Regions from separate parts of the Serratia ureilytica genome, predicted to be linked through region 1. Evidence: predicted binding sites of a transcription regulator. Region 1 holds the regulator's gene; each other region holds the start of a gene.
What was found. Region 1 encodes Fur, which represses iron uptake genes when iron is present. Its sites were predicted from a motif close to ATAATAATGAGAACNACTATCAA; they were not measured.
Positions count from the first base shown of each region.

Region 1 (7,802 bases):
CTAAATTAGACGGTACCGCAAACTTTCTCGATCAGTTCCGCCGGGAACTGCATCGCCTGCATGATGTGTTCGATCATGCTGCGTTTGCGGCCGGTATTGGTATTGGTGATCACCCAGTAAGGGGTGCCCGGCACATGCTTCGGCTTGGTATGCGTGCCGTTGGCCAGCAGGGTCTGCTGATCGCCGGCGAAATAGGTGCGGGTACGGCCGGTCAACGCCTCGGTGGCGGCGGCAAAACCGGCGGCATCGAGGGTGTACAGCGTGGACAGCACCAGCATGAAACGGTTGACCGCTTTGTTCTGCTCGGCGTATTCATCCGACAGCAGCAGTTCACGCACGGCGCGTACGCGATCGCGCGGGCGCTGAACCGGCGCCGCTTTTTCCGCTTCGACGGACGGCGACGCACTGGCGGCAGGCAACGCGCGCACCGGCTGACCGGCGGTGAATTTCAACATGCGGCGTAAAATATCGGACGCGCTTTCACCGATGTGTTGCGTGTGGCTGGCAATATAACGGTAAAGCTCTTCGTCGACTTCAATAGTTTTCATCTTTATCCAATACTGTTTTTTCTACTTAGAACCTGAAGCCAGATCCTGCATTCAAGCCATGGGATTATAAGGTTAAAAGCGCTGGGGCGAACACAACAATGTGCCTCCGGACGGCAAATGCAGACTAATACCTATAGCCGGCACTGCCAAGCCCGCGCCGCGAAAATTCCGCATGATTCATCGTGCGATTCAATCATGATACCCTAATCTGAATCTCTCTCAGTATGAACTTCGCCATGAAATTACATTATCAACTGCTGGCCGCCGAGTCAGACGCGCTGCCGGTGCTGCTGATCCACGGGCTGTTCGGCAATCTGGACAACCTGGGCGTGCTGGCGCGCGATCTGCATCAGCGTCACAGCGTAATTAAGGTCGATCTGCGCAACCACGGCCTCTCCCCGCGCGCCGACGAGATGAACTACCCCGCGATGGCGCAGGATCTGCTGGAGCTGCTCGACGAACTGCGGCTTGAGAAAGCGATCGTCATCGGCCATTCGATGGGCGGCAAAGCGGCGATGGCGCTGACCGCCATCGCGCCCGAGCGCGTCGCCAAGCTGATCGTCATCGACGTCGCGCCGGTGAATTACCAGACCCGACGTCACGACGAGATTTTCGCCGCCCTGAAGGCCGTCAGCGCCGCCGGCATCACCCAGCGCCAGGCCGCCGCCCAGCTGATGCGTGATTACCTGCAGGAAGAAGGCGTCATCCAGTTCCTGCTGAAATCCTTCCATAACGGCGAATGGCGCTTCAACCTGCCGGTGCTGATTGAACGCTATGATGACATCACCGGCTGGCAGGACGTGCCGGCCTGGCCGCACCCGACCCTGTTCATTCGCGGCGGCCTGTCGCCGTACGTGCAGGACAGCTACCGTGCGGACATCGCCCGCCAGTTCCCGCAGGCCCGCGCGCACGTCGTTGCCGGCACCGGCCATTGGGTGCACGCCGAAAAACCGGAGGCGGTGCTGCGCGCCATCCACCGTTTCCTCGACGAAGCCTGAAAAATACGCTCACCTGGTGAAAAAACGCGCTAAAGATAACGGCTTAGCGCGTTTAGCCCGCAGTTAGGCATTGTCGCCGCTCCATCTGCTGGGGTAATATGGCGCGCTATAATTTTGCCGCCGCGCCAGCGCGTTCGCGAACGCCGGGTCGGGGGTGAATTTGGGTTAGGGTTTATTGGCCCGAAGTGTGTTAACCGATGCCTCCGGAAGCGTGCGAGCGCTTTTTGATGCAAACTCCCTTGCAGTACCGCTACCTATGGCAAAAGAACAAACGGATCGCACGACGCTGGATCTGTTCGCAGATGAACGCCGTCCGGGGCGCCCGAAAACCAACCCGCTTTCCCGCGATGAACAGCTTAGAATCAATAAGCGCAATCAGTTACGGCGCGATAAAGTGCGTGGATTGCGGCGCGTAGAGCTGAAAATCAACGCGGATGCGGTGGACGCCCTGAACAAACTGGCGGAACAGCGCAACATTAGCCGCAGCGAACTCATCGAGCAGATGCTGTTGGCGCAACTGGCGGAAGAACAGCCGGAACATTGATCTCTTCGGCCGCACGCGCGGCGCGGCGTTAAGGACAACGCCGGATCGACCACGCTTTTCTTCATTCTCCGGCATCGCATAAATGCGATAAAACCCCGGCGCCACTTTCTGGCATGATACGCATTTACCGGCAAGAGACTGCGCCTGTCGGCGCCCGCCCCCGTGGCGAAAGGCTCTTGTCATGGCATCATTTTAATCGGCGTCAGCGGCGGCAGTGCTGGCATCGAGTAATGCAATTACTTGAATTTAAAGGTTATACGCGATATGGCTACTGTAGGCATTTTCTTTGGCAGCGACACTGGCAATACCGAAAACATTGCCAAAATGATCCAGAAAATTCTCCAGAAACAGTTTGGCGACGACGTCTCTGAAGTGCATGACATCGCTAAAAGCAGCAAAGAAGACCTGGAAGGGTTCGATATCCTGCTGCTGGGCATCCCGACCTGGTACTACGGTGAAGCGCAGTGTGACTGGGATGATTTCTTCCCGACGCTGGAAGAAGTCGACTTCAACGGCAAACTGGTGGCGCTGTTCGGCTGCGGCGACCAGGAAGACTACGCGGAATACTTCTGTGACGCGATGGGCACCATCCGCGACATCATCGAACCGCGTGGCGCGGCCATCGTGGGCCACTGGCCGACCAAAGGCTACCACTTCGAGGCCTCCAAAGGCCTGGCGGACGACAACCACTTCATCGGTCTGGCGATCGACGAAGACCGTCAGCCTGAGCTGACCAACGAGCGCGTGGACGCCTGGGTCAAACAAATCGTCGAAGAGCTGAGCCTGGCCGATATCGTCGGCTAAACGCCGGGACTGGCGAAAGGTTGAACAAAGGCCCTGTAAAGTGCATAGTGTGCCGACAGGGCCGTCATCGGCAACAGGGATTGCTGCGATAGAAGCTACAGATTTGTAACTTCCCACCCCGTCACGGTAGACTGAGATATCGGTTTATCCCATCCATCAAGGCGTTGCATGCAAAACATGCAATAGTGCAATTATATCTTTGTTAACAACCGGCGGTTTCCATTTAGTACAACCGGTTCTATAATGAGACGCATTAACTCTTTGTGCCGACCGATGCCACAGGCGAGTACGCCTCAACTTGATTAGCATAGTAACAGGACTGAATTCGCATGACCGACAACAACATCGCATTGAAGAAGGCCGGCTTAAAAGTCACGCTTCCGCGACTCAAAATCCTGGAAGTACTGCAAAATCCGGAATGCCATCACGTCAGTGCGGAAGATTTGTACAAAAAACTGATTGATATGGGCGAAGAGATCGGGCTGGCGACGGTTTATCGCGTACTGAACCAGTTTGACGATGCGGGCATTGTGACACGTCACAATTTCGAAGGCGGCAAGTCCGTGTTCGAGCTGACCCAACAGCATCACCACGATCACCTGATTTGCCTGGATTGCGGCAAAGTGATCGAATTCAGCGACGAATCCATCGAAGTGCGCCAGCGTGACATCGCCAAGCAGCACGGCATCAAGCTCACCAACCACAGTCTGTACCTGTACGGCCACTGTGAAACCGGCGACTGTCGCGAAGACGAAACGCTGCACGACAAGAAATAAGCCCTGACCGGCTATGAAAAACCGCCTCACCTTGAGGCGGTTTTTTTATGCCCGCCGTACAACGGGAAAAAAAATCCCCGGACCAGCCGGGGAAAATCATGTCATGAAATACCACAATTGCAGCGGCACAGCGACTCCACGTACTACTCTCACTACAACGTCCGCCCTGCGCCGACACGCGCGGGCGAACGCATTCCCCCTTCGTTATGATGCGGCCCGCCGCCAAAACTGCGGGCCGCACCGCCCTTCTTAGACCTTTTCGGCGCGGCTGTAGCGTTTGCCGTCCGGGCTGACCGAGCGCACCTGTACTTCGCCGGAGACCGCAGGTTTAGCCTTGGCATCATAGCGCTGCCACTGCTTACCGCCGTCGGTGGAGTACTCGATGCCCAACCCCGGCAGCGCGATATTCGCCTCCAGCTTGCCGCCCGCCACGCGAGCGCCCGGCACCGGCAGACGATAAGCCACGCCGCCTTTGTCCAGCTTGGCCAGTTCACGCTGGCCCAGAATATTGGCGAAGCGCAGCCAATCTTTCTCCAGCGTCTTGGTATCGACAAAGTGGGTTTCCCCGCCTTTGTATTCGCGGCCGGCGCGATAGTCCTGCTCCCAACCGGCGCGATGCCAGGCGCGCTCCGCCACCGACAGCGCGCGTGGGAAGATCATGTATTCCATCTGCGGGTCGGTGCGCTGGGTTTCGCTCCACAGCTGAGCGGAAAGTCCATATGCCCCCGGCCACGGCTTGTCGCTCTTGGCGTTGAAGTGGTTGCCGTCTCGGTCAACCGAGGTTTCCGCGTTCTGCGGCATGTTGTCCGGCGCGAAGCTGAACACCTTGCGCTCGTCGCTGAAGCGGGTGCCCCAGTAGTAACCGCGCTCGTCCGGGTTCACCTCGTAAGGGAAGTCCATATAGACGTAGTCCGGGTTGGAGACCACCACTTCATACCCTTTGTTGGCCCAGTCGTTGACGCTGTCGAAACCGCCCCAGTACAGGGTGTCCCAGAAGTTGACCCCCACGCGCGAGGTGGCGAACGCCTTCGAACTCTCGGCGTCTTTCAGGCCGTCTTGCCAGGCCTGCATTCTGTCGATGCCGTGCGCCTTCACCAGCTTGCTGACCTCTTGGCCGAAGTAGCTCGGCAGGTGCTCCATGTCGGCCACTTTGCCCTCTTTGATCATCACCTGGCACACCTGAGACTTGGCCCACGGCTTGTCTTCATTGCTCTGGTCAATGATGCCTTTACCCGGTTCCGGTTTCGCCTTGTCGGTGTAGCCGGCGCCCAGGCGGATGTTTTTCGCTTCGTCGCCGCCAAAGTGCCAGGTCTTAATCGGCTGGCCGGCTTCTTTATGCATCTGGGCAATCTCGCCAATCACCTTGTCGACAAAGCGCTGGGAGGAATCCAGGCACGGGTTCAGGTAACTCTGACGGTTAAAGAACTGCACGGAGGTGGTATTGGAGGTATCGGTCGGATCCACCAGGCGGAACTCGTTGGCCTCCTGCTCTTTGCCGGCGGCATGCAGTTTCTTGTAGCGCGCTTCCATCGAGACCACCGCCGCGCGGGCGTGCGCCGGCATGTCGATCTCCGGGATCACCTCAATCTGGCGCGCCTGGGCGTATTTGATGATGTCGATGTAGTCCTGACGAGTGAAGAAACCGCCGTAGACATCCGGCCCCTGGCCGTACTGCGGCAGCAGGCAGGTGGTTTCGCTCAGATCGTGGCAGCGCTGGCCGCCGACTTCCGTCAACTCAGGCAAGCCGGGAATTTCGATTCGCCAACCTTCGTCATCGCTCAGGTGGAAGTGGAATTTGTTGAGCTTGTAAGCCGCCATCTGATCCAGCAGGCGCAGCACCGCATCCTTCTTATGGAAGTTGCGCGCCACGTCGAGGAAAATGCCGCGATACTGGAAGCGCGGCGCATCGCTGGCGTCGAGCGTGGCGATCTTGCCGCTGCCGTCGGTCGGCACTAACGACAGGATAGACTGCAACCCGTAGAACACCCCGGCCTGATCGAAGCCGATCACCCGCGCCTCTTTCTTGCCGATCTTCAGCTCATAAGCGCCCGGCACCGCCATCGCGCCTTTAAACTTGCCCGGCTGGATGTCGGTCTTGATCGGGTAACCGTTGGCCTGAACCGGCACGCCCAGCAGCGCGAAGCGCTGGTTGACGACATCCGCCGCCGGCTTGACCAACGTGCTCAGATCCGGCGATACCCCTTTGCGCAGATCGGCGTCCTGCTCGTGCACTTTCACCTGCATCGGCGTCGGCACAATCTGGCCGCGCAGCGCGCCGGCGGGCAGCGTCTGCAGATCGGCGTTGCTGACAAAACGCGAAGCCGGCGTCATCAAAATATTTTTGTCGTCCTTGGTGCGCTTCCACTGATCGCCGGTAAACGGCGCCACAAACTGATCCAGATTTTCGGTGTCGGTATTCGCCAGCATTTTCGGCTTGGCGTCGCCGGAAGTGGCATACCAGCGGGGCAGGAAGTCGTTTCTGAACAACTGCCAATATTCGGCGACCACCGGGATTTCCACCGCCTTACCGGCCGGGAAACCGCTGAATTTGGCGGTCGGCTCCAGCTTGTACAGATCGCCGGTGAGGTGAGCGATCTTGAACTGATCGTTGTCTACCCGCAGAGTCTGGCGCGGGCTGTGGAAATAAATGATCCAGTCTTTGCCGTCGATCGCCTGCCCGTCGTTGCTCAGGGTGAACAACACCCGGTTGCATGAGGCCCAGTCGGCGCCCAGCGCCGCGCAATCCACGCCGTTTTCCCCGGCGCGGTTATCCAACATTTTCACGTTCAGCTTCAGTTGGCTCAGCTGATCCACCAGCTGTTGATCGGCCATGGCGCTCCCCATGCCGCCCAGGAATCCCATCGTTGCCGTCAAGGCGGCCAGTGCGCTCAGTTTGAATGCGTTCATCTTCTCGTCCTTCTTAATTATTGTTATCGCGAATTTCTTGCCACAGCTTGCCGCACTTGGCGTCGTAAGCCTGACCGTTGCCGCTGTGAACCGCCATAATGCAGTTCTGATAATCCATCACCCGTACCGTTTCCTGCGCGGCGAACTGCTGGTGCTGTTTCTGTTGTTTCAGCACGTTCAGTACCGCCTTGCACGGCTGCAGACGCTCCGGCGAGCCTTCCGCGGTATTGATGCAGGCGCTGTAAGCCTGTTTCAACCTGGCGTCTTCCGGCGGCGCGGCGGGTTGCGCACAGGCGCTCAGGGCCGCAGCGGCCGCCAACATCAGCATGATTTTTTTCATCGTTGATATTCCCTTAACTGCCCCGGCGGCAAGGCCGGGGAACGCATCAGAAGATGGTGAATGGCGCGATGACCATGAACTTGACGTCTTTCTCGTCCTGGAAGATGTTGCCGTAACCGCCGCCCCAGCTCGGGATGTTGGTGTGGTTGTCATACTGGGTGTAATGCAGCTTGAGCAGCGTGCCCTTGGCTCGCCCTTCCTGGATGGTGTACATCGCGTCCAGACTCCAGGCGCTCTCTTTCAGGCGCTGGCTCTGATCGTAGATCGGGTTGGTGCTCGGCTTGGCGTCCCACGCGTAAACGTAAGAGCCGCCGACCGCCATGCCCGGCAGGTTCCAGTTGCTGAGGTCATACATCACGCCGGCATACACCGCTTTTTCGCCGTTGGCGTTAAAGTCGGAGCGGTTATCCCACCACACGTCCAGGCGACCGTTTGACGAGGCGTAGGTCGGGGTCATACGTTGCAGGAAGAAGCCCTGATTGCCTTCCGCCTTGACCATGGTGCCTTCCAGACGCCAGTTGAACTGGCCGGTGGTGTAACCGAAGGTCAACGCCTGCAGCCAGGCCAGGCCGTCATAGATGCTGTTCGGATCGTTCTTGTTGCTGATGCGGTCTTCCGCGCCATAGAACTGGTAACTGGTGGTCAGCGGGTTGCCCAGCAGATCGAATTTGTAAGACGCCTTGGTGAAGTACTGATTCACGTACCCCTGGGCCTGGCCGTAAGCGGCTTCCAGCACCAGATCGTTTTTGAAATCGTACTTGGCGCCCAGCGAGTGCAGGTAGGAGACGCGGGTTTTCTTATCGTTCTGGCGGAAGTCGTCCATCTCGATATGCCACGGCGCTTTGTATTTGTCGGCCCACATGTAGGAGAAGCTCAACGCGCCGG
Region 1 is NZ_CP071320.1:3,774,918-3,782,719, forward strand. It holds gene seqA (replication initiation negative regulator SeqA) at 6-548, opposite strand; gene ybfF (esterase) at 773-1,546, shown strand; gene ybfE (LexA regulated protein) at 1,803-2,090, shown strand; gene fldA (flavodoxin FldA) at 2,355-2,894, shown strand; gene fur (ferric iron uptake transcriptional regulator) at 3,224-3,670, shown strand; gene J0X03_RS17840 (beta-N-acetylhexosaminidase) at 3,920-6,577, opposite strand; gene chiQ (ChiQ/YbfN family lipoprotein) at 6,591-6,917, opposite strand; gene chiP (chitoporin ChiP) at 6,964-7,802, opposite strand, start outside.

Region 2 (7,802 bases), 1.3 Mb from region 1:
AGGCCGCGAGTTGGCGCAGCTCCCCTTCGCTGACCAGCGCCAGTTGACCGTTCGGCTGATGCGGCCGCCGCGCCAGTTGCTGCAGCCAATGGCCAATGCGCTCCGCATGGCCTTGCAAGGTGCGCGGCGCGTATTTGGCCGGGTTGGCCACCAACGACAGCGTCAGCACGCCGCTTCGAAAACCGATCTCAAACTCGAGGTCGTCGACCGGCCCCATCGCCAGCGTATGGGTAACGGCCGCTTGACCGTCGAAGGACAAGGCGCTGTGGTAAACCTTGACGTTGACCACCGGGCCGTACAGCTCCTGATGGCCGCCGACCAGGCCGAGATCGCGTTTGATCTGCTCCGCCTCATAGCGTTGATGGCGCCGCACCTGTTTGATTTCCGCCGCGGTGGCCTGGCAGACGTCCGCCAGCGACATCTCCGGCGTCACGTTCAGCAGCAGCGGCAGCACGTTAACCACCGGGCCGATCGCCGCCAGCGCCTGCGAGCCCATGCGGCGCATGAAAGGAAAACCGATGGAGAGCCGGGTTTCGCCGCTCATGCGCGCCAGATACATCGCCAGCGCCGCCGTGACGATATCGGCCGGTTGCAACGACTGCAGCGCTGCATCGCGCAGCGCTTCGTCAAACAGCGACTCCGGCAGCACCAGCGCCTGTTTGAGCGGCCGAGCGCCCGGTTCGACCTCGCGGTTTTCCGTCGCCAATGACAGCGGCGACGGCAGATCGCGCAGATGCTGCCGCCAGAATTCGGCCGCCCGCTGGCGTGCGGGCGACGTTTGCCATTGCTGAAACTCTTCCACCACCTTGCCGAACGGGGTAAACGGCGAGGCCGCCGGCGACAGCCCGTGGCGCAGCGCGCGGTAGATATCGGCGATCCGGCGGGTGATGGCCTCGAAGCTGAAGCCGTCCAGGGTCAGATGATGAAAGCGCTGGTACCAGAACCAGCGATCGGCGCTGATGCGGATCACCGCATGGCGATAGAGCGGGCGCTCGCCGTCCGCGGGCAGATCCTGCGCCAGATCGTCGTGCATCAGCGCCAGCGCCGCCTGTTCGGCGTCTGGCCGCGCGCTGAAGTCAAACCACTCCGGCGCCAGCACCCGCGCGGGATCCGCGTTCAGCGGTAAACGTTGCACCGGCTGGCCGTCCTGCGCCTCAAAGAAGCGCGCCTGAACCGTATCCGCCTCCGCCAGCCCCTGGCGAATCGCGCGCTCCAGCGCCGAACGATCGATATCGCCGTGCAGTTCGGTGTAGTGCGCCACGGCAAAGCTGTTGCGCCGCAGCGCGATTTGGTCGGCAATCCAGATCCCCGGTTGCGCCGCAACCAGCGGATAATCCCGATACTCGACCTGAGTATCCGGCAAAGAAAGCGTTTCTGACATGGTGTCTGTCCTTTTCCTCAAACGGAATGTAGCGATGTGGCTGTGCGGCGATTAACGCGGCGCATCCGCCGCTTTCAACGACGCCGGCCGCATGTCCTGCCAGTGCGCTTCGATATAGTCGATACATTCACCGCGCGACGCCGGCCCCATCAACACGCGCCATCCCGGCGGCGTATCGGCAAACTGCGGCCACAGCGAGTACTGCTGTTGCGCGTTGACCAACACGGAGAAACGGAGACTTTCGTCATCGAACGGGTTTTGTTGTTCCTGAGTCATTTGCCTTACCTGTCTGTCAAAATGTGGAATTACTTCATTGCGGAAAGCAGCCGGCGCACGCCGTCCACCAGACCGCCGCGCCAGCAGAGCGCGTCATGTCCGCCGGAATACACGCGGTAGTCGGCACGATGCCCGGCCGCCGTCAGCGCCTGGTGCATCTGGCGATTGACGAATTCGATGTCCGCCTCCCGATCGCCGGCTTGCTGAATCACGGTGAGCGTCGGCGCGGTCGCGCCGCGCTGCCGAACCTGGCGTATCAACCAGCCTTCCTCCAACTCGTGGCGTTTTTCAAACTGGGTAACGAATTGCACCGTGGGCCACCAGAAGGAGCCGGACTGGCTCAGCACATGGCCGAAGCGCTCGGGCCAGTGCAGGCCGGCGTATAACGCCGCCAGCCCGCCGTAGCTCTGGCCGGCGACCACGGTGCGCGCCCCCTCTTCGCTGAACGGTTCGCGCCGCTGCGCCTGCGGCAGCAGTTCGTCGATCACCGCCTGCCAAAAGGCGGCGTTGCAAGGAAGTTCGTTTTCCCGGTGTTCGCCATCGATCGCATCGATCAGCAGCCAGCACGCGGGCGGCAGATGCCCTTTTGCGGTCTCGTTCTCAATCACCGGCAGCAATGCGTGCCTTTCGATCCAGTTCTGGCCGTCGAGCAGCAGCACCAGCGGGCGGTTCGCGTTGTCCGCCGCCTCGCCGCCGGCATACAGCCACACGCGCCGCCGGGTGCCCAGCCGTTCGCTGTGCCAGTGAAAAAGCTGTAGCCGCGCTTCATCCAACGGCCGATCGGCGGCCTGCCAGGCGCTTTGGTCGTCCGCGTCCGGCCCCTGAGCCAGGGAAACGGCGCGCGGGCGATAAGCCGGCCCCAGCGAGGTGCGATTCAGCGGATCGGCGATCGCCAACGGGAACAGCGATACCCACCAGGCGCGCTGCTGGCGATCGCGCAACGTTTCGTCGTCGCTAAAGACGGGAGGAAGATCTCGCGCCGTAATCGGGATCAGGCTGTAACTGCCGCGCCAGCGGCGATCGACAACGGCCGCGCCGTACCAAACGTCGGTGCCGGGGAGCCTTTTCAGGCTGCTGGGGGTCGTGCTGTGATGGTCGGTAATGCCGTTGATATCGGCATAGACGCGGCATATCGGCGAGAGCCGCTCGTCGCCGGCAGGATCGCGCCATAGCCAGGTCATTCTGACGTGCTGTTCATCGTGCGCGTCGACGACAGGCGTGCCATGAGCGGCAACCTTCTGCCACCATGCGGGTTGCCCCGCCGCCGCCTCACGCAGCCAGTGCGCCGCCAATCCCTCATGGCCGTGTTCTGGCCTCTTTTCCGGCAAAAACTCCATAGCGCCCCTTACATAACGTGCGTGACTTTTACAAAACCTGACAATCGTATTGATACTCATTATCATTTTCAATACTATTTGTCGGATTTTTGCCGTCGTGCAAACGCGACGTCTCCGCGTCGACGAGGGAAACCGTATTCATCGGCATTGCGGGGTTTATCAGGGTGGCATTACACACAAAAGTAGGCATGCAGGAGAGATAATGAATATTAGAAACAAAGGGATAGAAAACGATAGTGCAGAGGCGATGTCCGCCAACCGGCTGTTGCTGGGGGCGACGCTGGCGCTACTGCCCTTCGCGCAAAACGCTTTTGCCGCGGCGGACGAGACGATGGTGGTGACCGCCGACGCGCAGAGCAGCGTGACCGCGCCCGTCAAAGGGATCGTCGCCAAAGAGAGCGCCGCCGGCACCAAAACCGCCGCCCCGCTGAGCAAAACCCCGCAGTCCATCTCGGTGGTGACGCGCGAGCAAATGAACGACCAGGAACCGGCGTCGGTCGCCGACGCCTTGAACTACACCAGCGGGGTGGTCACCACCTATCGCGGCAATTCCAACCGCAATGACGAAGTGATCAGCCGCGGCTTCCGCTACGCGCCCAAGCTGCTCGACGGCCTGCACTTTGGCCTCTCGAGCCAAAACGGCGGCGCCGGGCAGATCGATCCCTGGTTGCTGGAGCGCGTGGAAATGGTGCACGGCCCGGCCGGCGTGCTTTACGGCCAGGTCAGCCCCGGCGGCGTGGTGGTGATGACCAGCAAACGCCCTACCGCCCAGAGCATTCACGAAGTTAAATTCAGCACCGGCAACCGTCATCTGGCGGAAACGGCGTTCGACTTCGGCGGCAAACTCAACGACGACAACACCCTGTTCTATCGCCTGAACGGTATCGCCAGAACCGAACATGAGTTTGTCAAAGACAGCAAGCAGCAACGGGTGGCCATCGCCCCGGCCTTCACCTGGCTGCCGAACGAAGACACCAGTTTTACGCTGCTGACCAGCTACCAGAACGATCCGAAAGCCGGATCGCGCAACTTCCTGCCGCGCGCCGGCACGCTGTTCCCGACCAGCGCGGGCTATGTGCCCTATGACTTCAACATCAGCGAACCCAGCTTCAACAAGTCGCGGCGCGAGCAGGCGTCGATCGGCTACAGCCTCGAGCACAACTTCAGCGATGCGCTGTCGTTTACCCAGAACCTGCGTTTCACCCACCGTGATGAGGACTATAAGTATCTGGTTTATAACGTAAACTCGAAGGTCAACGACCACACCGTCACCCGCATGGCGCAGCATGAAACGCAGATGACCAACGAGTTTGGCGTGGATAACCAACTGAAGGGCCTGTTCGACACCGGCGAGGTGAAGCACACGGTGCTGGGCGGATTGGATTACCGCTACAGCCATATCGATTCGAAGATGTATCGCGATCGCGGCAACGATTACCCGATCGACTGGGCCAACCCGGTTCGCCCCAGCATCGATGGCAGCACGCTGGCGCTGGCTTCCAGCGACTTGAAGACGCTGAATCAGGTCGGGGTGTATCTGCAGGACCAGCTGGCGTGGAATAACTGGAACCTGCTGCTGTCCGGCCGTCAGGACTGGTCGCAGGTCAACACCCGCGATCGCACCAGCGGCGGCAAAGAGCAGACCTACAACGATGCCCAGTTCACCGGCCGTGCGGGCCTGCTCTACGCCTTCGACAACGGCATTTCGCCGTACGTCAGCTACAGCACCTCGTTCGATCCTAACCTGTACCCGAGCGCGCCGGGCGCCGACCCGCTCAAGCCGACCACCGGCAAACAAACCGAGGTGGGCGTGAAGTACCAGATCCCGGGCGGCAACACCCTGCTGACCCTTTCCTGGTTCGACATCACCCAACGCAATGTGGCGTCTTACAACCGTCTCACCTCCGCCTACGAGCAGATCGGTGAGGTGAAATCCAAAGGGATTGAGGCGGAAGTGCACGCTCAGCCGACGCCGGAGATCAAGCTGATCGCCGCCTACACCTACACCGACGTGGTGACCAAAGACTCCAACTCGGCCGACGAAATCGGCCACAGCCCGGCGGGCATTCCGCGCCACGCGGCGTCCGCCTGGGGCAGCTACAGCTTCCTGAGCGGCGCGCTCAACGGCCTGACCGTCGGCAGCGGCGTGCGTTACATCGGCGATGCGCCGGCCGACGCCACCGGCCAGTACGATGTGCCGCACTACACGCTGTACGACGCCATGGTGAAATATGATCTCGGCCAGGCCTCGCCGGCGCTGCGCGGTGCGGCGCTGCAGCTCAACGTGCAGAACCTGACGGACAAGAAATACGTTTCATCCTGCAGCGGCGAGTACGCCTGCTTCTACGGCAGCGGCCGCAGCGTCATCGCTTCGGTGAACTACCGCTGGTAACGAAAAGGGGCGGCCAGCGCCGCCCCTTTCTTCCACCTTTCCCGCCGCGTTTACTCTTGCTTCAATTCCCGCAGATGCTTGTACACCGTGGCGCGCCCCATCGACAGCACGTTGGCGATATAGTCCGCCGCGCTTTTGGCCTTGAACGCCCCCTGATGATAGAGATCGCTGACCAGCCGACGTTTCTGTTCGCGGCTCAGCGCGCCGAGCGCAGCGTTCTCGCGCCGCAGCCAGTCATGCAGGAAGGTATTGATCTTCTCTTGCCAGTCGTCTTTGAACAGCTGTTGCGGCTGCGGCTGCAATCGCGTGACCGACAGGAACATATCCAGCGCGTTGCGGGCGTCCTCGAACATCGTGGTGCTCAGGTTGATGCACAGCAGATAGCTGGGGTTACCCTGCTCGTCGCGCGCGGCGATGCTCACCGAGCGCATCTTTTTGCCGTCCCAGTTCAGCTTTTCGTAGGGGCCGGTCACGTTGGCGCCGCCATCAAACGTGAAATCTTCCAGCCCCGCGTCGTCGCCCGGTTTGCGCTTCGACAGGTTGTTCGCCAGGTAGGCTATCTTGTTGGCGGCCAAATCGTGGATCACCACTTCCGCATTCGGGAAAAACAGGGCCGCGATGCCGTCGGCGACCGACCGCAACAGTTCAAGTTGAGAAGAAGAATTCGCCACGCTGGGGTGTCTCCGTATAGCCCGGTTTGGTTTGTTGTTCAGCCGCTTAGCATACCGCAGTTGCCGCCGCTTGCCGAGCGGATGGCGTTGGTTCCCCCCTCACTACCGGCTGCGCCGCAAGTGACCTTTTATCCCGACGGGGGGGCATGATTGGCCATTGCCGGTCGCCGGCGAAATAACGCCCGCCCCTTCAAAGAGGAAAAGGAAATAGGTTAACCACGCCGTTCATCTACCGTTTTTTTATTTAAAAACCGCCCCTTTGCCAATGACATTAATAACCGCACCACCGTTATTGAATTATTGCTTAAGGCCGTTGGCAAGTTGATTAGCAAACTCCCTTATGCAAGAAAAATCTCATACAAATCATCATGTTTTGCATAAAGCAAAGCGCCAATTCGGATTATTCCTAATTATTTATTTCAGACATCAGGAATAAATTTAACCTGCAGTACTGCAATAAGGATGCAGCTTAATTTGAGTTGTATAAGCAATTTAATTTAAAGGACTTTTATTATGAATTATGAATCCAAGGCGGAATGTTCCGCCAACAGCTACATTATTGAAATTTCAAGTTTTAAACTGCCGGCCTCACTCAGCCCTGAAGCGTTTGCCGTATTGGACAAGCGCGTAGAAGAGGAATTTATCTCGAACCAGAACGGGTTTATTTCGCGTGACTCGGGCATCAGCGTAGACAATGAGCCTCGCTGGGTGAACATTGTAAAATGGGAGACGCTGTTGGATGCGGATGAAAACATCTACCAATTTACGCAAGCTTCCGCGCCGGCGTCCGTCAAAGAATATCTCGCGAGTATCGGCGCTGAACCGGTGGAATTACAACGCTATCAGCATACCGGCGCCTAATGCGTATCGGATGACCACGCCACCGCGGCGCGGTCTTCTTTAAACGCTGATTCGCCAAACCAGAACGGGTGGCCGGCCGCTCGCGGTCACCCGTCCGTTTCAGGTGAACACGCTTTTCAGCCCACTCTTCTGCCGCAATACAGTAAAACAGCCCCGAATCATGCTTCTCGCTGCCCAGGCAAAACGCGGCGGCAGACGGCGTTTTAACAGGATTTTAACGCTGCCGAGGGGAAACGCCATTGTCAACATAGCAGTTAAATAAAATGAAACTTTTTGATCACATTCAAGCTTCTGAAAAATAGATATAAAGGGTTTTTATGCGTTTTATATGCATAAAGTATGCATGCGCCCGCTAACGGCCGGCGAAAAGTAATTAACTATTCATTTACCGCCCTGCAGGCGGCGAAAAACCGTCCGCTGGCCCGATGAGCGGGGGGCTAACAACCGGCATAATTAGTGGTAAATTTAGCGGCGCAAAGTGTTATGCGCTTGCTAATCCACGGTTAAACGAAATAAATACCTCTAAAATATAAAGGTTGGTTATGGAAAAGCTATCCTACGCTTCAGACAGCAGCACCACCGCTTGGGCTACATATCTGCAACAAATCGATCGCGTCGCCCCTTACCTCGGCGACCTCTCACGCTGGGTTGATACGCTGCGTCACCCTAAACGCGCTTTGATTGTCGATATCCCGCTGCAGATGGACGATGGCACCATCCGTCACTTCGAAGGCTTCCGCGTACAGCACAACCTGTCGCGCGGGCCGGGTAAAGGCGGTATCCGCTTCCACCCTGACGTCGATCTGAACGAAGTGATGGCCCTGTCCGCCTGGATGACCATCAAGTGCGCCGCGGTCAACCTGCCGTACGGCGGCGCCAAGGGC
Region 2 is NZ_CP071320.1:2,498,705-2,506,506, reverse strand. It holds gene J0X03_RS11630 (non-ribosomal peptide synthetase) at 1-1,381, opposite strand, end outside; gene J0X03_RS11625 (MbtH family protein) at 1,433-1,657, opposite strand; gene fes (enterochelin esterase) at 1,687-2,994, opposite strand; gene J0X03_RS11615 (TonB-dependent siderophore receptor) at 3,197-5,386, shown strand; gene J0X03_RS11610 (helix-turn-helix transcriptional regulator) at 5,437-6,057, opposite strand; gene J0X03_RS11605 (antibiotic biosynthesis monooxygenase family protein) at 6,571-6,918, shown strand; gene J0X03_RS11600 (Glu/Leu/Phe/Val family dehydrogenase) at 7,461-7,802, shown strand, end outside.
Region 2: a site for Fur is predicted at 3,044-3,066, ahead of fes (enterochelin esterase). Genes of this name have one in related genera too.

Region 3 (7,802 bases), 2.0 Mb from region 1:
GCTGTGCGGGAGCGCGCCGCTGGCGTTGGAATACTGGCCGCTGACGCCATGCATGCTAGAATGACGCATCCTCCGATGACTTCAGATGGCGTCAGTGAAAAAAAATAAACGCATTACCATCAGTGACATCGCCACGCTGGCCGGGGTGTCGAAATCGACCGCCAGCCTGGTGCTGAACGGCCGCAGCAAGGAATATCGGGTGTCCGACGACACCCGCGATCGCGTTCTGGCGCTGGCGCACGAACACCATTATCAGCCCAGCATCCACGCCCGCTCTTTGCGCTCCAACCGCAGCCACACGCTGGGGCTGGTGGTGCCGGAGATGACCAACTACGGCTTTGCGGTGATTTCGCGCGAGCTGGAAACGCTGTGCCGCGAAGCCGGTCTGCAGCTGCTGATCGCCTGCACCGATGAAAACCCGGCGCAGGAGATGATGGCGGTGAACAGTCTGGTGCAGCGGCAGGTGGATGGCTTGATCGTCGCCTCCAGCCAGTTGAACGACGCGGAATACCAGAAGATCAACGCCGGGCTGCCGGTGGTGCAGATGGACCGTCTGATCGCCGGCTCCGAACTGCCGCTGGTGATCACCGATTCGGTCAATTCGACTGCCGACCTGGTGGAAAAGGTCGCGCGCCAACATCCGGATGAGATCTATTTTCTCGGCGGGCAACCGCGCATTTCGCCGACCCGCGATCGCCTCGCCGGCTTCCAGCTTGGCCTGGAGCGCGCCGGCATCACATGCAAACCGGAATGGATCATCAACGGCAACTATCACCCCAGCTCAGGTTACGAGATGTTTGCTCAGCTGTGCGCACAGCTGGGGCGTCCGCCTAAAGCGCTGTTTACCGCCGCCTGCGGCCTGCTGGAAGGCGTATTGCGTTATCTGACTCAGCATCAGCTGATGGAGAGCGATATTCACCTGTGCAGCTTCGACGATCACTACCTGTTCGACTGCATGACGCTGAAGATAGACACGGTCGCGCAAGACTGCCTGGCACTGGCGCAACATAGCTTCGACCAAGTCACCTCGCTTATCGACGAACGGCCGCTGGAACAGAGCGCGCTTTATCTGCCGGGCCGTATCCACTGGCGTCATGCCGGTTCCCGGGCTTTGTTAGCCGGGGAGTGATATCTCAGAATCAATAAAAAAGGGCGCCTGAGCGCCCTTTATCGTTTTGCTGCCGCTACTTGGCGGCGCCCTCCATGCCCACCAGCCCCACTTTCAGGTAGCCGGCTTTACGCAGGGTGTCCATCACGCTCATCAGCGTTTCATAGTCCACGCTCTTGTCCGCCTGGAAGAAGATGGTGGTTTCTTTGTTAGCCTGGGTACGTTGATCCAGCACCGAAGTCAGCTGATCGGCATTCACCGGCTGATCGCCGACGTAGAGCTGCTTGTCGGCCTTCACCGACAGGAACACCGGTTTTTCCGGCCGCGGCTGCGGCTTGGCGGAAGAAGCCGGCAGATCGACGCGGATATCTACCGTTGCCAGCGGCGCGGCCACCATAAAGATGATCAACAGCACCAACATGACGTCGATAAACGGCGTCACGTTGATTTCATGCAGTTCGCCGCTGTCGTCCAGATCTTCATTTAAGCGCATCGCCATAACTCACCCCGCCCGCAGTTGGTGCGCGTGCTGTGAGCGCTTGGCTTCCGCCGTCGCGGCCAGATCCAGATCGCGGCCCTGCAGCAGCATGACCTGCGCCGCCACGTCGCCCACCTGGGCGCGATGGCCGCTGATGACGCGGGCGAAGATGTTGTAGATAACGACGGCAGGGATCGCCGCCACCAGGCCCAGCGCGGTCGCCAGCAGCGCTTCCGCGATGCCCGGCGCCACAACCGCCAGGTTGGTGGTCTGCGAATGGGCAATGCCGATGAAGCTGTTCATGATGCCCCACACGGTGCCGAACAGGCCGACGAACGGCGAGATGGCGCCGATGGTGGCGAGGAAGCCGTTGCCGCGGCCCATGTTGCGGCTGTAGGCCGCCACGCGGCGCTCGAGGCGGAAGCCGGTGCGCTCTTTGATGCCATTGTTGTCGTTGGATTCCGCAGACAGCTCCAGCTCGTTTTGCGCATCGTTCAGCAATACCGCGCTGACGCTCTCCGGGGCGAAGTTTTGCGCCAGCTCGGAGGCTTCATCCAGCGAGCGCGCTTCGGCCAGCGCCAACTGCTCGCGGCGCAGACGGCGCTTGGCGCGCAGCAGTTCGCTGCCTTTGGAGAACAGAATGGTCCAGGTCACGATCGAGGCCAGCACCAGGCCGATCATTACCGCTTTCACCACCGCGTCGGCGTGCTGGTACATGCCCCAAACGGACAGGTCCATGCCGCGGGTTTCCGGTGGCTGGATCGTTGGCGCCGGATTCACCGGCGTGATGCTCTCCGGCGCGGCGGCTGCCGCAGGTGCAGGCGCGGTGGTCGGCGCAACGCTTTCGGCAACGGCCGGATTGCTCGCCGGCGCGGCCTGCGCGCTGCCGGCCAGCCCCACGACCAGCACCATAGAAGCCATCAGGCTGCGGCCGAAGGCCTTGCCCCACTGCGCCCGGCCCTGGCCGAACGATCCTTGATTTAAATTCTTGCCAGCCGTTTTCACGCTGTGCCTCCACCCATTACCGATCAAAATTAAGGAATAATTCAGCGTGCGATCATATCAAACCAACCGGGGATTGATAGTAGTTCTCATTATTATTTACCAAATAAACGAGAAAATTTTAGCCAGCCCCGGCATAAAGCGCCAATCTGCGTCCGTTCACCGCCAACTGCCCCTTTTATAGGGTTATTTCGTTACTTTTCTCCCACAACGACGCAACAACGCCGCGCTGCCGAACGGCGTCTTGACCGATGAATGGGCTTCTCTCTCGCACCACGGCAGAAGGATGAGGCGAGAAATGCGCGCCCGACAGACAATTATAGCCGTTTCTATATCTGGAAGTTAAAACGTCTGGATGGCTATATTAACTCATGTTAACGTAAGGGCTATCGCAAACGGGCACGTGCAGAGCAACCAGAGGTGAGCCAGGTACCATGACGTCAAAACATATCGAAACCACGCTGATCGGCGCCGGCCGCAGCCAGCGTTACACCCAGGGCTCCGTCAATCCCGTCACGCAACGCGCCTCTTCTTTGGTCTTCGACTCCGTCGCTGCCAAAAAACACGCCACCGCGCAACGCGCCCACGGCGAGCTGTTTTACGGCCGACGCGGCACCCTGACCCACTTCGCCCTGCAGGATGCGATGGTGGAGCTGGAGGGCGGCGCCGGCTGCGTGCTGTACCCCTGCGGCGCGGCGGCGGTGGCCAATGCGATCCTGTCGTTCGTCGGCGCCGGCGATCACTTGCTTGTCACTGGTTCGGCGTACGAACCGACCCAGGATTTCTGCACCCATATCCTCGGCCGCATGAACGTCAGCACCACTTATTTCGATCCGCTGATCGGCGCCGATATCGCCACGTTGATCCAACCCAACACCCGCGTGGTGTTCCTGGAATCCCCCGGCTCCATCACCCTGGAAGTGCAGGACATTCCGGCGATGGTGCAGGCCATTCGCGCCGTGGCGCCGGAGGTGGTGATCATGATCGACAATACCTGGGCGGCGGGCGTGCTGTTCAAGGCGTTGGATTTCGACATCGATATCTCCATTCAGGCCGGCACCAAATACCTGATCGGCCATTCCGATTACATGCTCGGCACCGCCGTCGCCAACGCGCGCTGTTGGGATCAACTGCGCGAGTACTCCTATCTGATGGGGCAGATGGTGGATGCCGACACCGCCTACATGGCGAGCCGCGGCCTGCGTACCCTGAGCGTGCGCCTGAAGCAGCACGAACGCAGCAGCATTGAGGTCGCCAACTGGCTGGCCGAACGGCCGGAGGTGGCGACGGTCAATCACCCGGCCCTGCCCAGTTGCAAAGGCCACGCGTTCTATCGCCGCGACTTCAGCGGCTGCAACGGGCTGTTCTCCTTCGTGCTGAAAGAGCGGCTGGATGAGGCGCAGCTGGCCGCTTACCTGGACAACTTCAGCCACTTCAGCATGGCCTACTCCTGGGGCGGCTTCGAGTCGCTGATCCTGGCCAATCAGCCGGAAGAACTGGAAGCGATCCGCCCGGCGGGCGGCGTCGATTTTTCCGGCACGCTGGTGCGGTTGCATATCGGTCTGGAGAACGTCGAAGACCTGATCGCCGATCTGGCGGCCGGCTTCGATCGCCTCAACGGCGTGCGCTAAGGCGGATTCCGGTAATTTTCTTCGTCTCGTTTAATGTCGGCTTAAGCTATTAGCGGTACACTAACCGGGTAACTGTCAGATACGGTAACCGCCGCATCCTGGAGAACGTGACCCCGGGCGCAACCGGCATGCAACAGGACATAAAATGGATGTATTACGAGAGATTATTCATGCGCTTTGGCAGCAGGACTTCATCGCCCTCGCCGATCCCAGCGTGATTTGGGTGGTTTACGCCGTACTTTTCACCACCTTGTTTTTGGAAAACGGACTGCTGCCCGCCTCCTTCCTCCCCGGTGATAGCCTGCTGTTGCTGTCGGGCGCGCTGATCGCCAAAGGCGTGATGGGCTTTGCCCCCACCCTGTTGATTCTGACCGCCGCCGCCGGTCTCGGCTGCTGGCTGAGCTATATCCAGGGCCGCTGGCTGGGCCACACCAGCCTGGTGAAAGGCTGGCTGCTGCAACTGCCGGCGCAATACCATCAGCGCGCGCATAACCTGTTCAACCGCCACGGGCTGACGGCGCTGCTGATCGGCCGCTTCCTCGGCTTCGTGCGCACGCTGCTGCCGACCATGGCCGGCATTTCCGGGCTCAACAGCTCGCGCTTCCAGGTTTTCAACTGGCTGAGCGCAGCGATCTGGGTCTGCGCGCTGGTCGGCCTCGGCTACGCTTTCAGCCAAATTCCGCTGGTGAAACGCCACGAAAGCCAGGTGATGACCGGCCTGATGCTGCTGCCGCTGCTGCTGCTGTTCGTCGGCCTGCTCGGCGCCATGCTGGTGGTCTGGCGTAAAAAACGCGCCTCCTCTTCCTGATCCCGGCGCGCTACAGCGCTTTCTCGACCAACGCCAGGCGAGGCGGCAACTTGCTCACCAGCGTATCCACCGCCAGCCGCACCTTCAGCGGCAGGTGAGGCGTGTGCGGCCACACCGCATGCGCTTCAAAGGCGGCGCCGGGCCGATCGCGCAGCAGGCGCACCAGCGCCCCGCTCAACAGCTGCTCACGCACCAGCCAACACGGCAGCCAGGCGATGCCGAACCCGGCCGTCGCCGCATCCGCAATCGCCTGCAAATCGTCCATCTGCAATCGGTTATTCGGCATCACTTCCTGCGGCTCGCCGTTCTCGTCCAGCACCCGCCAGCTGCGCCGCGCGCCGGCGCGCATATAGGTCACCGCCTCGTGCTGAGCCAGTTGCTCAATGCTGTGCGGTTCGCCGCACCGCTGCAGATAGGCCGGCGAGGCGCACAGCGTCATGCGGTGATCGCCGATGCGCCGCGCCACCAGCCCATTGCTGTTGGCCAGCGTGCCGTTGCGGATCGCCATATCGAAACCGTCCTCAATCAGATCCACCACCCGATCGCTGAACGACAGCTCCAGCTCCAGGCCGGGATGCTCACGCGTCAGCCCGGTCAGCAGCGGCGCGATGCACATGCGGCCAAACAACACCGGCATCGATACCCGCAGCCGGCCACTGACCTGCCGCTTGCCCGACTCCAGCAGCGTTTCCGCGCCGCGGATCTCCTCCAGCGCCCGCAGGCAACGCTCATAGAACAACGCGCCGTCGTCGGTCAGGCTCTGGCTGCGGGTGGTGCGATGAAACAGCCGCACGCCCAGCCGCTGTTCCAGCCGGGCGATCGTTTTCCCCACCGCCGAGCGCGACAGGTGCAGCCGACTGGCCGCCAACGCAAAACTGCCCGCCTCCACGGCGGTGACGAATACCGAAATACCGCTCAATCGATCGCTCATGGTTTGTCGCTCTAAAAGAAACAATCTGCGGAAATCTTATCGCCACTGGCGAACCTTCATCAACGATATTATCGACAGGTCGTTAATCGCAGACTTTGGAGAACATCATGACCGACACGATGCAACGCTGGACGATGGACGCCCTGGGGCGTGAACACCTGCAGCTGACCACCGACGCGATCCCGCAGCCGGGGCCGCGCGAGATCAGAGTGAAAGTGAAGGCGGTAGCGCTCAACTACCGCGACAAAATGATGATTGAAAGCGGCATGGGGCTGACGCTGCCGCAGTCGTTCACCCCCGCCTCGGACATGGCCGGCGAGGTCGACGCCGTCGGGCCCGGCGTCAGCCGTTTCCAACCCGGCGCCCGGGTCATTTCTACCTTCAGCCCCGGCTGGATCGACGGCCGGCAAAAACCGTACGGCAATGCGCGCCAGGTGCCTTACCACACCCTTGGCGGCTTCTATCAGGGCGTGCTGGCGGAATACGTGATTTTGCATGAAGACTGGTTGGTGGCGGCGCCGGCGTCGCTGGACGACGTGCAGGCCAGCACCCTGCCTTGCGCCGGGCTGACCGCCTGGTTCGCGCTGGTGGAACAGGGCAAACTGCATGCCGGCGAGACGGTGCTGGTGCAAGGCACCGGCGGCGTGGCGCTGTTCGCGCTGCAGATCGCCAAAGCCCACGGCGCGGAGGTCTATGTCACCTCCGGCAGCGATGAAAAGCTGGCGCGAGCCCTGGCATTGGGCGCCAATCATGGCATCAACCGGCTGGACGGCGATTGGGTGGAGGCGATTTATGCGCTGACGCAGGATCGCGGCATCGACCATGTGATCGATACCGTCGGCGGCCCGAATTTGGGCAACTCGGTGCACGCTGTGGCGGTGGGCGGCCGCATCTCAGTGATCGGCGTGCTGGCGGGCGCCGAGATCTCCGCCCCCGCCGGCCTGCTGCTGCTGAAATCGGCGGAGATCCAGGGCATCGGCGTCGGCCACCGCCGCGCGCTGGAAGATCTGGTGCGCGCCGTGGACGCCGTCAATCTGCAGCCGGTGATCGACCAGGTATACCGGCTCGATCAACTGCCGCAGGCGTTGGATCACCTCGATCGCGGCCCGTTCGGCAAGATCGTGCTAACCCCATAGCCCGCCGCCCGGCGGCGGCTCACCCCTCCAGCATCAGCGGATTGGCGTCGCGCAGCCGGGCGACTTCATCCCCCGGCGTGACGCCAAACAGGCGTTTGAATTCACGGCTGAACTGCGACGCGCTCTCGTAGCCAACGCGGATCGCCGCGGTACTGGCCTTCAGGCCGTCATGCACCATCAGCAAACGCGCCTTGTGCAGCCGGTACGACTTCACGTACTGCAGCGGCGAGGTGTTGGTCACCGCCTTGAAGTTATGGTGAAACGCCGACACGCTCATGTTGACCTCACCGGCCAACTGCTCGACGTTGAGACTCTCGGCATACTGATTTTCTATGCGCCGCAGCGCCTTGGCGATCTGACTGAAATGGGTATGACGGTTGACCAGCTCCTGCAGCGACGCGCCGCAGGCGCCGCGCAGCACGTAGTAGAGGATCTCGCGCACAATCTGCGGCCCCAACACCCGAGCGTCGAGCGGCTTGGCCATCACGTCCAGCAGGCGTTCGGTGGCGCACAACAGCTCTTCCGTCAGCTCGGCCAGGTTTACGCCGTTGCTCTCCGCGCGCGGCTGCATCAGGTAGTCGTCGTCGCCGATGTCGATCAGCAAGTCCTGCAGCATTTGGGTATCGATATTGACCGCCAATCCAACCAGCGGCAGCTCCGGGCTGGCGAAGGTTTCGCACTCGAACGGCAGCGGCACCGTCATCAGCA
Region 3 is NZ_CP071320.1:653,154-660,955, reverse strand. It holds gene J0X03_RS03065 (sucrose-6-phosphate hydrolase) at 1-64, shown strand, start outside; gene J0X03_RS03060 (LacI family DNA-binding transcriptional regulator) at 86-1,129, shown strand; gene exbD (TonB system transport protein ExbD) at 1,185-1,607, opposite strand; gene exbB (tol-pal system-associated acyl-CoA thioesterase) at 1,611-2,591, opposite strand; gene metC (cystathionine beta-lyase) at 3,023-4,219, shown strand; gene J0X03_RS03040 (DedA family protein) at 4,365-5,027, shown strand; gene J0X03_RS03035 (LysR family transcriptional regulator) at 5,038-5,958, opposite strand; gene J0X03_RS03030 (zinc-dependent alcohol dehydrogenase family protein) at 6,066-7,094, shown strand; gene J0X03_RS03025 (AraC family transcriptional regulator) at 7,114-7,802, opposite strand, start outside.
Region 3: a site for Fur is predicted at 2,665-2,687, ahead of exbB (tol-pal system-associated acyl-CoA thioesterase). Genes of this name have one in related genera too.

Region 4 (7,802 bases), 2.1 Mb from region 1:
GGACGGGAAGACGCGGCTTTGCCGGCAGAGCGGCAGCTGGCGCGGCTGCGGCCGCTCGGCCTGGCCTGTGAAAACCAGATGTTTCGCGCCACCGGCGGCATTAACACCCACAAGGGCAGCGTGTTCTCACTCGGTTTGCTGTGCGCCGCCTTCGGCCGCCTGCAGCAGCAGGGCCGGGCCATCAGCGCCGCATCGTTATGCGCCGAAGTGGCGGCGATGTGCCGAGGGCTGGTGGACAGCGAACTGCGATGCAACAACGCCGGGCAGACCGCCGGCCAGCGCTTGTTCGCTGCGTATGGCCTCAGCGGCGCGCGCGGCGAGGCGGAATCCGGTTTTCGGTTGGTGCTTGACGGCGCGCTGCCGCTGTATCGGCAACGGCTGGCCGCCGGCGGCGACGAACAGCGGGCGCTGCTGGACAGCCTGCTGTGGCTGATGGCCCACAACGATGACACCAACGTCGCCTCGCGCGGCGGCCTGCGCGGGCTGCGCTGGCTGCGGCGCCGGGCGGCTTTACTGCTGGCGCAGGGCGGCTCGGCGGGGGAGGCGGGCCTGGCGCGCCTGCGGCGCTTCGATGCCGATTGCATTGCCCGCAACCTCAGCCCCGGCGGCAGCGCCGACTTGTTGATAGTGACCTGGCTGCTGGCGCAGCTGGGTGCCCAAGAATAATAACCAAGCCTTCAGGAGAGTCCCTATGTCCCAAACCCAGGAAAAGATCTGGAAAGCGATAGCGCCGCTGGCGGTGCTCGCGATCCTGTTATTGATACCGGTGCCCGACGGCATGCCGCCGCAGGCGTGGCACTATTTCGCCATCTTTGTGGCGATGATCGTCGGCATGATTCTGGAGCCGATCCCGGCCACCGCCATCAGTTTTATCGCGGTGACCGTCAGCGTGCTGAGCGCCAACTGGGTGCTGTTCGGCGCGCAGGAACTGGCGGAGCCGGGCTTCAAGGCCGGTAAAGAGGCGCTGAAATGGGGGCTGGCGGGCTTCTCCAGCACCACCGTCTGGCTGGTGTTCGGTGCTTTTATCTTCGCGCTGGGCTACGAGGCCACCGGGCTGGGGCGGCGCATCGCGCTGTTCCTGGTGAAATTCATGGGCAAGCGCACGCTGACGCTGGGCTATGCGGTGGTGATCATCGATATCCTGCTTGCGCCGTTCACGCCGTCCAACACCGCGCGCACCGGCGGCACGGTGTTCCCGGTGGTGAAAAACCTGCCGCCGTTGTTCGATTCCTTCCCTAACGATCCCTCTTCGCGCCGCATCGGCGGCTACCTGATGTGGATGATGGTGGTCGGCACCAGCATCAGCTCCTCGATGTTCGTCACCGGCGCCGCGCCGAACGTGCTGGGCATCGAGTTCGTCGGCAAGATAGCCGGGGTGCACATCAGCTGGATGCAGTGGTTCCTGGCATTCCTGCCGGTCGGCCTGCTGCTGCTGATCATCGCGCCGCTGATCTCCTACTACCTCTACAAACCGGGCGTGACCCACAGCAGCGAAGTGGCCGCCTGGGCGAATACCGCGCTGGGGGAAATGGGCAAGCTGACGCGCAAGGAGTACACCCTGATCGGCCTGGTGCTGCTCAGCCTGTGCCTGTGGGTGTTCGGCGGCAAGGTGCTGGACGCCACCGCGGTGTGCCTGTTGGCGGTGTCGCTGATGCTGGCGCTGCACGTGGTGTCGTGGAAAGACATTACCAAATACTCCAGCGCCTGGAATACGCTGGTTAACCTGGCGACGCTGGTGGTGATGGCCAACGGCCTGACGCGCTCCGGCTTTATCGACTGGTTCGCCCAGACCATGAGCACCCACCTGGACGGCTTCTCGCCGAACATGACGGTAGTGGCGCTGGTGCTGGTGTTCTACTTCGCCCACTACCTGTTCGCCAGCCTGTCGGCGCACACCGCCACCATGCTGCCGGTGATCCTGGCGGTCGGCAAAGGGTTGCCGGGCGTGCCGATGGAGCAGCTGTCGATGCTGCTGGTGCTGTCGATCGGCATCATGGGCGTGCTGACGCCGTACGCCACCGGGCCAGGGGTGATCATCTACGGCTGCGGCTATGTGAAGTCGAAAGACTACTGGCGCCTGGGGGGCATTCTCGGCGTGGTGTACATCGCCGCGCTGCTGCTGATCGGCTGGCCAATCATGAGCCTGTGGTACTGAGTTGACGCACAGCGGCCGCCGCCCGGTGGCCGCTGGTACGATCTTTTCCCGTGAACCCTGTCACACACTTGTCACACTAACCCCGCCATCATACGCAGGCAAACGCTAACACCTTAAAAATAATCATTTTCCGGGAGCCTCTGCGGATGAGAAAAAAAACGTTATTGCTGTGCCTGCCTTTGTTATTCACCGGGAACGCGCTGGCGGACGCCGGCGGTTATCAACTGGAACAGGTGCTGGTGATGAGCCGCCATAACCTGCGTGCACCGCTGGCCAACAACGGCAGCGTGCTGGCGCAGTCCACGCCGAAGGCCTGGCCGGCCTGGGAAACGCCGGGCGGCCAGCTGACCACCAAGGGCGGGGTGCTGGAAGTGTATATGGGGCACTACTTCAACGCCTGGCTGAAGCAGACCGGCCTGTTGCCGCAAGAGGGCTGCCCGACCGCCGGCAGCGTATACGTTTACGCCAACAGCCTGCAACGCACGGTGGCCACCGCGCAGTTCTTCAGCAACGGCGCGTTCCCCGGCTGCGACGTCAGCGTGCACCATCAGGACAAGATGGGCGAGATGGATCCGACTTTCAACCCGATCATCACCGACACCGGCGAAGCCTTCAACCAGCAGGCGCTGGCGGCGATGAACGCCGCGCTGGGATCGCTGAAGCTGGACGCTTCTTACCAACAGCTGGCGAAGATCATCGACTACAAGGATTCCGCCGCCTGCAAGACCGACAAACACTGTGACCTGACCAAAGAAGCCAGCGTGATGAGCGCGGTGCCGGGCAAAGAGCCGGGCGTCTCCGGCCCGCTGCGGGTGGGCAACTCGCTGGTGGACGCCTTTATGCTGCAGTACTACGAAGGTTTCCCGATGAAAGAGGTGGCCTGGGGCAAAATCGCCACGCCGCACCAGTGGCAGCAGCTGGCGCAGTTGAAAGACGGCTATCAGGATTCGCTGTTCACCTCGCCGGTGGTGGCGCAGAACGTCGCCAAGCCGCTGCTGACCTACATCAACAACGCGCTGCTGGGCGAGCGCAAACCGGACGCGCCGAAGCTGACGGTGCTGGTGGGCCACGACTCCAATATCGCCTCGCTGCTGTCGGCCATGCAGTTCCAGCCGTATCAGCTGCCGCAGCAGTACGAGAAAACGCCGATCGGCGGCAAACTGGTGTTCCAGCGCTGGCGCGACGCGCAGAACGACCGTGAATTGCTGAAGATCGAGTACGTCTATCAGTCCACCGAGCAGTTGCGCAAGGCGACGCCGCTGACGCTGCAAACCCCGCCGCAGCGCGTGACGCTGGCGCTGAAAGGCTGCCCGATCGATAAAGACGGCTTCTGCGCCTGGAGCGATTTCGAGAAGACCATGAAAGGCATCTTGTAATGCCCGGCCTCTCTCCCGAATGCGGGGGAGAGGCCTTTTCCCACTTCGCCCAACGCGCCGCCGCGCGGGACTTAACGCCATTTATTTTGCCCAGGGTCATTGTTGCAGGCCGTTTCGGGGGCTAACATCATCAGCCTGCCTGCTTATCATGGATACCGCCGTTGCCTACTTTTATCCGCAATATCGAATTTTTCACGCCGGACGGCTATCCGGGCCAGGTGGCGCGCTGCCAGTTTGCGCTGGCGGAGTATCGCGACGACAGTTTTCCCGAGGCGGGCTTTACGCTGCCGGACCACCTGGCGCGCGCGGTGCCGAAACGCCGTGCGGAGTATCTGGCCGGGCGTGTGCTGGCGCGACAGCTGCTGGCGCCGCTCGGTTTCGCCGATTTCACCCTGGCGCGCGGCGAAGATCGCGCGCCGCAGTGGCCGCCGGGCATCGCCGGGGCGCTGAGCCATAATTCGCATACCGCGCTGTGCGCCGTACACCGAGAGAGCGGGCTGGGCGGCGTTGGGCTGGATGTGGAGACGCTGCTGTCCGTGGCGCGAGCGGAGGAGCTGTGGAACGCGATCGTTTCACCGGTGGAGCGCGAGACGTTGCTGGGCGAAACGCTGCCGTTCAACGAGCTGCTGACGCTGACGTTTTCCGCCAAAGAGAGCCTGTTCAAAGCGCTGTACCCGCAGGTGCGCCGATATTTCGATTTTCTTGATGCGCGGATGGTGGCGGTGGATGCGCAGCGGCAGACGTTCGAATTGGCGCTGCTCACCACGTTGACGCCGCATTGCTGCGCCGGACGGCGTTTCGCCGGGCGGTTTTGGCGTGAAGGTGACGATGTCACGACTTTTATTTTTTGCTAAAACACAATAATAACAGTGTGTTATTTCTTGTTGTGGCGTAACGCGAATTTGCCGCGGCGTGCGGAAAGATTCATTCATCGGAGATTGACCGACGGTGGGGATCCGGTGTAATTTACCCACCCTTTACAGCTAATGATAATTATTCGCATAAACATTATCATTGGTGAGGCGCAACAAAGGAGTGGTCTTGTGGCGACACTGACGACAGAAAACCAAACCTTCTCCGGGTTTGAGTACGCCGAACAATCGACCTTTTTGTACCGGTCTGAATTCCGTTCCCTCTCCGCCCACGGCGTGTTTGAGCGTATCGAGACGCCGGCGTTCGGCGGCGAGCAGGAAGGCAGCGCGCTGGCGCAGCATATTCGCCAGGCGCTGGCGCGCGCCAAAGCCGCCGGCCAGGCGGCCCCGGTGGTGGTGGGCGCCATTCCGTTCGACACGCGCCGGCCTTCCTGCCTGTATATACCTGAAGAAAGCCGATTCGTCGCCAACGACAGCTTTATCCGCGCCGCGCGCCCGATGCTGCAACAGCCGCATCGCCTGGTCGCCTGCACCAGTATTCCAGACGAACCGCGATTCAAACACGCGGTCGCGGAAGCGGTCAGCCGCTTTAAACAAGGCAAGCTGGACAAGGCGGTGCTGTCGCGCATCCTCGATATCGAGCTGGAGCAGCCGGTGGCCGGCCACCGGATCCTCAATAACCTGATGGTGCAGAACCCGACCGGTTACCACTTCTCCCTGCCGCTGGCCGATGGCAGCGTGTTGATCGGCGCCAGCCCTGAACTGCTGATCCGCAAGCAGGGCGGCGAGATCCACACCAATCCGCTGGCGGGCTCGGCGCGCCGACAGGACGATCCGCAGCAGGATCGCCTCGGCAGCGAGCGCCTGATGCGCTCGACCAAAGACAAATACGAACACAAGCTGGTGATCGACGACATTCGCCGCCACCTGGCGCCATTGTGCGCCACCCTGAGCGTACCCAGCGGCCCGTCGCTGCTCAGCACCGGCACCATGTGGCACCTGTCCACCCGCATTCGCGGCGAGCTGCTGAACCCGAATCTCAACGTGATGCAGCTGGCCTGCCTGCTGCATCCGACGCCGGCGCTGTGCGGCTTCCCGACCGAAAGCGCCCGCCAGCTGATCGCCGCTCTGGAACCGCACGATCGCGGCTTGTTCAGCGGCATTGTCGGCTGGTGCGACGCCAACGGCGACGGCGAGTGGGCGATCGTCATCCGCAGCGGGCTGCTGCGCGGCAACCGGGTGCGGCTGTTCGCCGGCGCGGGCATCGTCGCCGCCTCGACGCCGCAGTCCGAGTGGATGGAAACCACCGCCAAACTGGGCACCATGCTCAACGCTTTCGGCCTGAACAGCGGCGCGCTGTAGGCCTCTTTGCGGCGCAGTCCGCGCCGCGTCATAGCCTTTCGCAGGAGACAACGATGAACAACAACATGACCCGGCGGTGCGCCCGGATGGCGGTGCGCGCATGAGCATTCAGATGGATTTCACCGGCAAACGCGTGTGGGTGACCGGCGCGGCGCGCGGCATCGGCGAGCAGATCGCCCGCCACTTTTTGACCCAGGGCGCCGAGGTGGTGGGGTTTGACCGAGAATTCGCCAATCCGGATCTGCCTTACCCCTGCGTGACGTTGGACATCAGCCGGCCGGAGCTGGTGGAGGCGGTGTGCCGCCAACAGCTGGCGGAGAACCCGCGACTGGACGTGTTGGTCAACGCCGCCGGTATTCTGCGCATGGGCAATACCGAAGATCTGAGCGTGGATGACTGGCACCAGTGCATCAACGTCAACGCCTCGGGGGCGTTTTACCTGTTTCGCGCCGTGCTGCCGCACTTCAAGGCGCAGCGCAGCGGGGCGATCGTCAGCATCGGCTCCAACGCCGCGCACGTGCCGCGCGCGCAGATGGCGGCCTACTGCGCCTCCAAGGCGGCGCTGACCAGCCTGAACCACTGCGTGGGGTTGGAGATGGCGCCGTTCGGCGTGCGGTGCAATCTGGTGTCGCCGGGCTCGACCGACACGCCGATGCAGCGCGGCATGTGGCAGACCGACGATGCGCAGCAACGCACCATCGCCGGCTTCCCCGAGATGTTCAAGCTGGGGATCCCGCTGGGTAAAATCGCGCGTCCGGACGAGATCGCCAACGCGGTGCTGTTCCTGGCCTCGGATTTGGCCAGCCACATCACCATGCAGGACATCGTGATCGACGGCGGCGCCACGCTGGCCGCCTGAGTCAGACCCGCTGGCGGCGCAGCAGGTGCCGCGCGCCCTCCGCCGCCAGCAGCAGCACCGCCAGCCAGATCGCCAGATAGGTTGGCCATTCGCTTTGGCTGATGCTCTCGCCGAGCAGCAGCGCGACGAGCACCAGCAGCACCGGTTCCACATAGCTCAGCAGGCCGAACAGGCTGAACGGCAGCATGCGGCTTGCGAGGATGTAACACACCAGTGCCACGGCGCTGATGACGCCGAGCAGCGGAATGCGCCAATACAGCTCGGCATTGATCTGCAGCGCCGCCGCGCCGCCGTCGCCGAAGGCGAACCAGGCCGCCGCCGGCAGCATCAGCGTCAGCTCGCACCACAGGCCGCCGAGATTGTCGGTGCCGAAACGCCGCCGCAAAATAAAGTAGAGCGGATACCCTAGCGCTACCACCAGCGTCGGCCACGATACGCCGCCCGCCTGATACAGCTCATTGCCCACCCCCGCCACGGCGCACGCCACCGCCAGTTTTTGCAGCAGCGACAGCCGATCGCGGTAGATCAAACGGCCCGCCAGCACCATGGTCAGCGGCAGCAGAAAATAGCCGAGCGACACGTCGAGCGCCTTGCCGTGCAGCGGCGCCCACAGGAACAGCCACAGCTGCACCCCCAGCAGCGCCGAGGTGAGCAGCAGGCCCAGCAGACGCGGCGGCCGTTGGCCTATCCCGACCAGCGTGTCGCTCACCTTGCGCCAATCGCCAGACAGCGCCATGAACAGCGTCAGGAACGGCAGCGTCAGCAGCGTGCGCCAGCCGTAGACCTGTTCGCCGTTCAGCGGGGTGAGGGTAGAGGTGAAGTAATACATCGCGCCGAACAAGATGGAGGCGACGACCGAAAGAGTGATGCCCTTAATCACACGCATTCCTGGTGAGTGATTGATTTTATGGCGGCTACTGTAGAGAAATTTGCCGCCAACGACAATGGCGCAGCCGGGCGCTGGACAATCGGCGGCGTCGGGTTACAATGGATACTGTGTATTCATACAGGTTTTGGCGATGACAATCGATCTTTTTGAAGACGCGCTGCCGCCGCCGTGGCGTGAAGAGATCGCCCCCGGCGCGGTGGTGATGCACGGCTTTGTGCGCGATCACGGGCCGGCACTGCTGGCGGCGGTGCGGGGCGTGGTGGCGCAGGTGCCGTGGCAGCATTTGACC
Region 4 is NZ_CP071320.1:1,704,925-1,712,726, forward strand. It holds gene citG (triphosphoribosyl-dephospho-CoA synthase CitG) at 1-666, shown strand, start outside; gene J0X03_RS07900 (anion permease) at 692-2,155, shown strand; gene agp (bifunctional glucose-1-phosphatase/inositol phosphatase) at 2,302-3,531, shown strand; gene J0X03_RS07910 (4'-phosphopantetheinyl transferase family protein) at 3,693-4,385, shown strand; gene J0X03_RS07915 (isochorismate synthase) at 4,575-5,765, shown strand; gene dhbA (2,3-dihydro-2,3-dihydroxybenzoate dehydrogenase) at 5,866-6,624, shown strand; gene rarD (EamA family transporter RarD) at 6,626-7,504, opposite strand; gene alkB (DNA oxidative demethylase AlkB) at 7,644-7,802, shown strand, end outside.
Region 4: a site for Fur is predicted at 4,518-4,540, ahead of J0X03_RS07915 (isochorismate synthase). Genes of this name have one in related genera too.